DNA from 2 places in the Halopseudomonas sp. SMJS2 genome. Region 1 is predicted to be linked to the other one. Evidence: riboswitches for the same ligand, from Rfam matches in the RefSeq annotation. Region 1 holds a riboswitch; the other holds the start of a gene.
The links. A riboswitch is a leader RNA that binds a small molecule or an ion and turns the genes downstream of it on or off. The one in region 1 is predicted to bind cobalamin.
Positions count from the first base shown of each region.

Region 2: another riboswitch for cobalamin. It lies ahead of btuB (TonB-dependent vitamin B12 receptor); the one in region 1 lies ahead of QAO71_RS12145 (TonB-dependent receptor).

Region 1 covers NZ_CP123445.1:2,561,562-2,565,553, forward strand. Annotated here, with positions in the region: gene QAO71_RS12130 (D-glycerate dehydrogenase) at 1-714, opposite strand, end outside; gene QAO71_RS12135 (CBS domain-containing protein) at 832-1,269, opposite strand; gene QAO71_RS12140 (2'-5' RNA ligase family protein) at 1,349-1,999, opposite strand; cobalamin riboswitch at 2,122-2,334, shown strand; gene QAO71_RS12145 (TonB-dependent receptor) at 2,448-3,992, shown strand, end outside.
Region 2 covers NZ_CP123445.1:1,460,543-1,464,534, forward strand. Annotated here, with positions in the region: gene QAO71_RS06885 (DUF2058 domain-containing protein) at 1-144, opposite strand, end outside; gene QAO71_RS06890 (DUF2897 family protein) at 197-373, opposite strand; tRNA gene QAO71_RS06895 (tRNA-Asp) at 540-616, shown strand; gene QAO71_RS06900 (DUF411 domain-containing protein) at 690-1,136, opposite strand; gene QAO71_RS06905 (heavy metal-associated domain-containing protein) at 1,167-1,412, opposite strand; cobalamin riboswitch at 1,628-1,868, shown strand; gene btuB (TonB-dependent vitamin B12 receptor) at 1,987-3,801, shown strand; gene QAO71_RS06915 (hypothetical protein) at 3,833-3,992, shown strand, end outside.

The sequences.
Region 1 (3,992 bases):
AACCACCGGGCCGCGGGCGATGTTGACCAGAATGGCGCTGGACTTCATCAGCGCCAGTTCACGTTGGCCGATCAGCTTGCGGGTACGCTCGCTGAGCGGAACGACGACACAAACAAAATCGGCCTCGCCGAGCAGGTCATCAAGGTCGCGAAACTCAGCGCCCAACTCCTGTTCCAGCTCCGGTTTGCGGCTATTGCTGGTGTACAGCACCGGCATGCCGAAACCGAAATGGCCGCGCCGGGCAATCGCCGCGCCGATATTGCCCAGGCCGATAATGCCCAGCGTCTTGCCATGCACATCGCAACCAAAATACTCCGGCCCCAGCCCGCCCCGCCAGTTACCCTCGCGCATCCAACCGTCCAGTTCGACGATCCGCCGCGCAGCCGTCAGCATCAGTGTCATCCCCAGGTCGGCAGTGGTCTCGGTCAATACATCGGGAGTGTTGGTCAGCAGAACGCCGCGCTCATTCAGATAATCCAGGTCGTAGTTGTCATACCCGACCGAAATACTGGAAACCACTTCCAAGCCTGAAGCCGCAGCAAGCTGTGGGCGGCCAAGCTGCCAGCCGGCACCAATCAGGCCGTGTACCGGACCGGCAGCCAGCGCATCCGCCAGCTCGCTGGCTGCACTCAATTGAACGACATTGAAGTTGGCTGCCAGACGCTCGATCAGATCCTGAGCAAGACGATTGAATATCACGACGTTCTTTTTCACAACACAGCCCCCTGGCGTTTAAATCCCGCAGTATAGCTGTTCGACCCGCCACCCCATCGGGATGTTCGGGCCCACCGCGCAGCCGCGGCCCCGAAACGGGACGCGCCAGTCGGGCCGCTACACCTCGCCGCGGATGTACTGCTCCAGCTGCTGGATCAGCTCCTGCTGCTCGGCGATGGTCTCCTTGACCAGGTCACCGATCGACACCAGCCCCACCAGTCGCCCATCTTCCACCACCGGGAGGTGGCGCAGGTGAAGGTCAGTGATCAGCGAGAGGCATTCGGACACGCTCTGCTTCGGTGTCACGGTCGTCACCGGGCTGCTCATGATTTCGCGTACCATGGTGCCCACCGACGCCCGCCCCTTGAGCACACATTTACGAGAGTAGTCGCGCTCACTTATCACGCCTATCACCTGACCGCCCTCGGTGACCGGCAGCGCGCCGATATTATGCTCGGCCATCAACTGCAAGGCCCTGAGCATCGTCTCATCCGCCCCGATGGTATGCACCTGCTGGATCTGCTTGGTCTGGATAACCTGGGCCACGGTTCTCATCTGCTGCTCCTTTTATTTTCTGGTCCGGTGATAACAGTCAAGGATCAATCAAAGCGGCAGGCAAGGCCAAAAGGGTATTTCATGGACTATTGGCCTCCTTATTGCTGACAGCTACCCGCCACTGGCATTCCAGCGGCCCCAACATGTCACGGCTGCTGTAAGTCGCATACTCCAGGCATTCCACCGCTAGCGGTAAGGTGTCCGGTATCACCAATGATTGCAACCGCTGGCGCAGCTCTGTGGCACTGATCGCTCGGCGATATAACCCCAGGGTGATGTGCGGCACGTAGCTAGTCTGCCGAATTTCCCTACAGCCTGCCCCCAGCGCCTCGCGCCAGCGCGACAAGTGGCCCTGCAGGTCGTCCACTGTCAGAAAGGCTGCGCTGGCAAAGCTATCCGGCGCGCCTATGCGTAGCTCGCAGGGCGGCAATGCCAACCGGTCGAGGCCCGTCAGTTGGCGCTGCAGCTGCGCTGACGTGAAATCGTCGTCGTACCTGACACTTTGCCCTTCGAAACCACAGACAAACAAGGTGATATGCGGCTGCCGCCGGCTGGGATGCAACAGGTCCGCCAGCGAGGCCGTGAGCTGGTCGATATGGGCCAGCGCCCGGGGACAGTTGATCGGGATCATCCAGATCGCATAGCGGCTGCGGCCACGGTGCCACTCGGTGTAATCACGCAGCTGCGCAACGGTGGTCTCGGCAAAAGGGACGGTATCGGATAACAGCATGCTCGGCGGCCAACAACGATGGCGAAGATGCGGGCAGTATGCCCTGCCCGCCCGGCGCACTCCAGCCGCAGCTAGCCCTGTGCCATCCGGTCGCTTGTGTTTCCCCGATCAGGGGCATAAGATGCGCCGCTATTCATGCAGGTGTGCCTGATATCAGGCATGAAACGGAAAGCCGGTGCGCTCGCTCAGGTCGAGCAATCCCGGCACTGCCCCCGCAACGGTAATCGACCCCGATCATGGATCGGCGTCCGCTCAAGACCACTGTGCCACGGCATGGGAAGGTGAGCGGATGGGCGTCGAGAGTCCGGAGGCCGGCCCGCATGCAATATCGACTGGTGTTGCGGAGGGCATCACCGTCAAGTGCCGTGCCGGTTTGTCTGTTATCTGCCCCGTCCGCACTTGCTTATCTGCCCTCCTCGAAAGTCATCCGACCTTTTGAGGATTCATAATGAAACTGTCCCGCCTTGCCCTTGCTGTCGCCCTGGCCCCGAGCCTGACTCTGGCTGCCCAGCCTGCTTCCCATGAACAAGCGCTGAAACTCTCCGACACCCTGATCACCGCCAACCGCGATGTGGAACAGCGCAGCGACAGCAGCGCCGCCAATACGGTGTTCACCCGTGCAGATATCGAACGGCTGCGCCCGGCCAGCGTGCCACATCTGCTGACCCAGGTGCCGGGCGTGCAGGTCGCCAATTATGGGGGCCGCGGCGCGACCTACGGCCTGTATATCCGTGGCACCAATACCAGCCAGACCCTGGTGCTGATCGACGGTGTGCGGGCCGGTTCAGCCACCATGGGCGGAGCCGCCCTGCAGTTTCTCAGTGTCGACCAGATCGAGCGTATAGAGGTGCTGCGCGGCTCGCGCTCAGCGATTCATGGCGCGGACGCCATGGGCGGGGTTATCCAGATCTTCACCCGCCGAAGCGAGGGCGAAGGCCTGCGCCCCTACGCGCGCATCGCCGGTGGCAGTGACAGTACCTGGGAGCGCAACCTTGGTCTCTCCGGCGGCAACGAGCGCACGCGCTTCAATTTATCCGCCGGGTTAGAGGAAACTGCCGGTATCGATCGCACCCGCACTTCTTTCGCCAGTGACGCGGATGATGATGGTTACCGCAACCGCTCCTTGGCGCTGAGCCTGAGTCACCAGTTCACCGATGCATTTGAAGGTGGGTTCACCGTACTGGATCAGCGTGGCAAGACCGAGTTTGATAACCCGTTCGGTAACTGGGGCGCTCCAGCTGCTCCCTATGACGAGTACATCATCAGCACCAGCACGCTTTGGTTGGATGGGCGTATCAATGATATCTGGCGCAGCCGTATCGAACTGGGCCACAGCGAGGACAAGCAGGAGAACTTCGACAAACTGTTTCCCGGCAGCACGGTGAATAACAGTTATCGCGATTCGCTGAACTGGCTCAACACCCTGACCCTGGGCAATGGACACAGTCTGCGTCTGGGCGCTGACTACCTGAATGACAAGGTACGCAGCAGCAATGATTTCCAGGTCAGCAACCGGGACAACAAAGCGGTATTCGCCCAGCACAGCTTCCAGGGAGCGCGCTTCGGTACCGAACTGGGCATGCGGCATGACGACAACCAGCAGTTCGGCAACGAAAATACCTTCAACGGTGCGTTGAGCTACCGGCTTGATCCGGATAACCAGTTGATTCTGTCCTACGCCGAAGGCTTCCGGGTACCGACCTTTGCCGATCTCTATTGGCCCTTCGATGGCTTCTATGGCGGCAACCCCGAACTGAAACCGGAGAAATCCCGCAGCTATGAATTGCAGTGGCGCAGCCAGCTTGCCCCGACTACCCAGTTGGAAGCCTCGCTGTACCGCACCGACTTCCGTGACCTGATCGTTACCACCAGCGATTTCAGCACCGTGGACAACATCAATCGCGCCCGCGTCAATGGCTTCGAAGCCACTCTGAAGCAGGAACTCTTCGGCTGGCAGGGTGATCTGGGCATCAGCATCATCGATCCACGCAGC
Region 2 (3,992 bases), 1.1 Mb from region 1:
TGCCTTCTCCACCGCGGCTGCGGTGTCATGTACCTTTTCCGGAGTGTTCTTGGCGGCCTTCTTCTTGGCGCGTTGGGCCTGCTTGAGTTTCTTTTCGTCGACCAGTCCGGCCTTGAGCAACTGGGCTTGCAGTGAATTGACCATACTGTGGAACTACCTGTTACGCGGCTAAAAATGAGAGTGACGCATTCTAGCATCAGTCCTGTTGCTTCTCCCGCCTCTCTTGCGCTTCGAGTTCAGCTTGCCGGGCTTTGATGCGCTTCATCTGCTCATCGCCGATCGGCATCTTGTTGGCGGTCTTGCGCAACATATACAGCCCGCCGATGACAGTAGCAAGAATGATGATAATGAAAAGCCAGCCGATGCCAGACATGTCGAGCTCCTTTGTTGGAAGGTCTGCTCTCAGGATGGTTAATGGATGAGCGTATGGCAAATAAAAGCGATATGGTTGAAGGCGAGGCTTGACTTAATCTGACGAAATATTAGAATGCGCGCCTGCTTCGATGACAGGCACATGAGTGTCGGTGTCGGACAGATGCGCAGCGGTAGTTCAGTTGGTTAGAATACCGGCCTGTCACGCCGGGGGTCGCGGGTTCGAGTCCCGTCCGCTGCGCCATATACAAAGCCTTTGATCAGTGATGGTCAAAGGCTTTTTTCGTTTCTGGCGGCCGGAGCCGCCAGGGGCTGACTCAGTTGCCGGGGTATTCGGCGACGACTTCGAGTTCGCCTTCCTTGGTCAGTCCGACCACCTGATAAGGATCCTGGCGGTCGCCGTATTCCATGCCGGGCGAACCCATCGGCATGCCGGGCACGGCGATGCCCAGCAGATCGGGCCGTTCCTTCAGCGCCAGTACCTGGGCAGCGGGCACATGGCCTTCGATGAACTGACCATTGATCACGGCGGTATGGCAGGAGCCGAGTTGCGGTGGTACGCCCAGTTCCTGTTTCACCGTCGCCATGTTGGCTTCGACATGGTCGTTGACGCTGAAGCCATTGCTTTCCATGTGTTTGATCCAGTCCTTGCAGCAACCGCAGTTGGCGTCACGGTGCACGTCAATGGTCAGACTGTCGGCGGCCTGGGCAAAGCCGCCGATCAGCAGGGCAGTAAGAGCTATGAGACGTAGTCTGGTGCGCATTCCATATTCCTCGTTGGTATTTATCGTTGATCAGCTGCAGCCGCCGCAGCAGGTGGTGTGGCCAGCATGCGCGCCAGCCGCCGCAGCAGGGTAGCCGGCTGCGTCCAATGCGCTGATCAGCGCTGCACTGTCGGCACTTCCGGCAACCGTGACCTTGCTATCCTCGAGGCTGACCTGGACGTCAGTCACGCCGGCGACAGCCATCAGCGCTTCGGTGACATGTTTAACACAATTGTTGCAGGTCATTTGCTGAACATTGAATTGAAGAGAACTCATGATGGCGCTCCTTGTGCGTGACATGCTCGAATTTTCAACCCTGACACGATGGCAAGGTCAACCCGGCTCCCGACTTTTTTTGAGCGTCTAAAATGCCTACGCTTTGCCTTCTACCGAATGAGTGGAATCTCCACGGCCCCATCGGTTGACTCTCCCGCTGGCGCGTGAATTCGGGCGCTGGCGGGGGCGCCTTTACTTACCTGTGAAAACCTCTTAGTCTTCCACCCGCTTCAGGTTCCTGCCCGGTATTGCCCGGCAGGTTAAACAGGGAAGCCGGTGCGTCTGTTCCAGACTATCCCGGCGCTGCCCCCGCAACGGTAAATGAGAGTCGGATTACCTCAAGGTACTATCTGACAGATGATTCAGCACGACCACTGTGCCTGCACGGGAAGGTCGAATCATCGGATATTCATCCGCTCATGAGCCCGGAGACCGGCCTGTCGCATATCACAGCAGTGCGGCGGGCTCTGCGGGTGTAGCGTTTTCATGCTGGGTCTGAAACCGTCTCCCCAACTCCGTTCGCCGACTGCATAACCAGCCATGCCGTACGGGTGAGTACGGCGACGGAGCACAGATGAAGTTTGCACGCACCTCCCTGGCGATGGCCCTAATGGCCACGGCCGCTTTTTCCCATGCCGAATCCCTTTCCCTGGACAACCAGGTCGTTACCGCCACCCGCACCGGGCAGTCCCTGGGTGCCAATCTGGGCGCGGTAACGCGACTGGACCAGCGCGCCATCCAGCGCCTGCAGCCGACCGATATGCTGGATCTGCTGCGCCGTACTCCGGCGCTGAGCATCGTCAACAATGGCGGCGCGGGCAAGTCCAGCACCTTTGGCATTCGTGGCAGCAGCAGTGACCACGTGCTGGTGCTGATCGATGGGGTGCGTATTGGCTCGGTTACCAGTGGGAGTGCCGCGTTGCACAATCTGCCCATCGAGCAGATCGAACGTATCGAAATCGTGCGTGGGCCGCGTTCCAGCCTGTATGGCTCCGAAGCCATCGGCGGCGTGATCCAGGTCTTTACCAAGCGCGGTACCGGTGGTGATCCCAAACCTTGGATGTCGCTCACTGCCGGCAGCCGGAACCACCATGGGGGCAGTGCCGGTGTCTCCGGCGGCATCGGGCAAGGCTGGTACAGCGCAGCGGTGACCAGTCTGTCCACTCGTGGCATCGATGCCCGGCCTGGCCGTGGTGATCCGGATAACGATGGTTACCGCGAGCTCTCCGGCAACCTGCGCGCCGGCTATCGTTTCGACAATGGCCTGGAGCTGGAAGGCCATGCGCTGGAATCCCACTCCCATAGCGACTTCGACTCGGGCTACAAGGCCAACAACGACTCGAAGCTGAAAACCCACGGGCTCAATGCCCGCTTCTCACCGCTCGAACCCTGGCGGGTGACACTGCAGGCGGCGCGCAGCGAAGACAAGAATGACACCTTCAATGGCAGCACTTTCAACAGCCGTTTCGATACCCGGCGCGACAGCCTGGGTTGGCAGAACGATATCGATCTTGCGCCTGGCCACCTGCTGACCCTGGGTTTCGACCACCTGACCGATGAAGTCAGCAGCAGTACGAACTACAGCGAGAACCGCCGCACCAACAAGGGCTACTACGCCCAGTACCTGGGACAGCGTGGTGTGCATGAATGGCAGCTGAGCCTGCGTCATGACGATAATGAACAGTTCGGTCGCTACAACACCGGCAGCATCGCCTACGGCCTGAGCCTGACCGACAACCTGCAATGGGTGGCCAGTTACGGCACCGCATTCAAGGCCCCCACTTTCAACCAGCTGTACTACCCCGGCTTCGGTAACCCGGATATCAAGGAAGAAACCTCGCGCAATATCGAAACCGGATTGCGGGGCGAGCACGATTGGGGTAACTGGGTGGTCAACCTGTTCCGTAATGAAGTGGAAGATCTGATTTCCAGCGTGAATCTCGGTGGTGGCATCTATCTGTCGGAGAACATAGACAAGGCGGTGATCAAGGGAGTGGAGTTCGAGATTGCCAGCCACTGGCTGGGCTGGGACTGGAGCAGCAACCTGACCCTGCAGGACCCCGCCAACCGCAGCTCTCGCCCGGGGCAGGGCGATCTGCTGGCCCGCCGGGCCGAGCAGATGTTCAACCTGGATATCGACCGCCGTTTCGGCCGCATTGGCGTCGGCGCCGGTCTGCATGCCGAAGGCCGACGCTGGGATAACGCCGCCAACAGCAACGAGCTGCACGGCTACAACACCGTCGATCTGCGCGCCGAGTACTGGTTCAGCCATGCCTGGCGGCTGCAGGCGCGCATCAGCAATCTGTTCGATACCGACTACGAGACCGCTGCGAGCTATCAGCAGCCGGGGCGCGCAGGCTATCTGACGGTGCGTTATCAACCCTTGTAACAGTAAGACCACATCCACAGGAGAATGACATATGTTGGCACTATCCAAGCGCGGTCAGTTGGCCGTCGGTATCGTTCTGGTGCTGTTGATGGCCATCACCCGGGGCAGCCATTTCAGCACGGTCAATCTGCCCGGCGCATCCTGGGCGGCGTTCTTCCTGGCCGGTGTGCTGTTGCGTCCGCGCTGGGCCT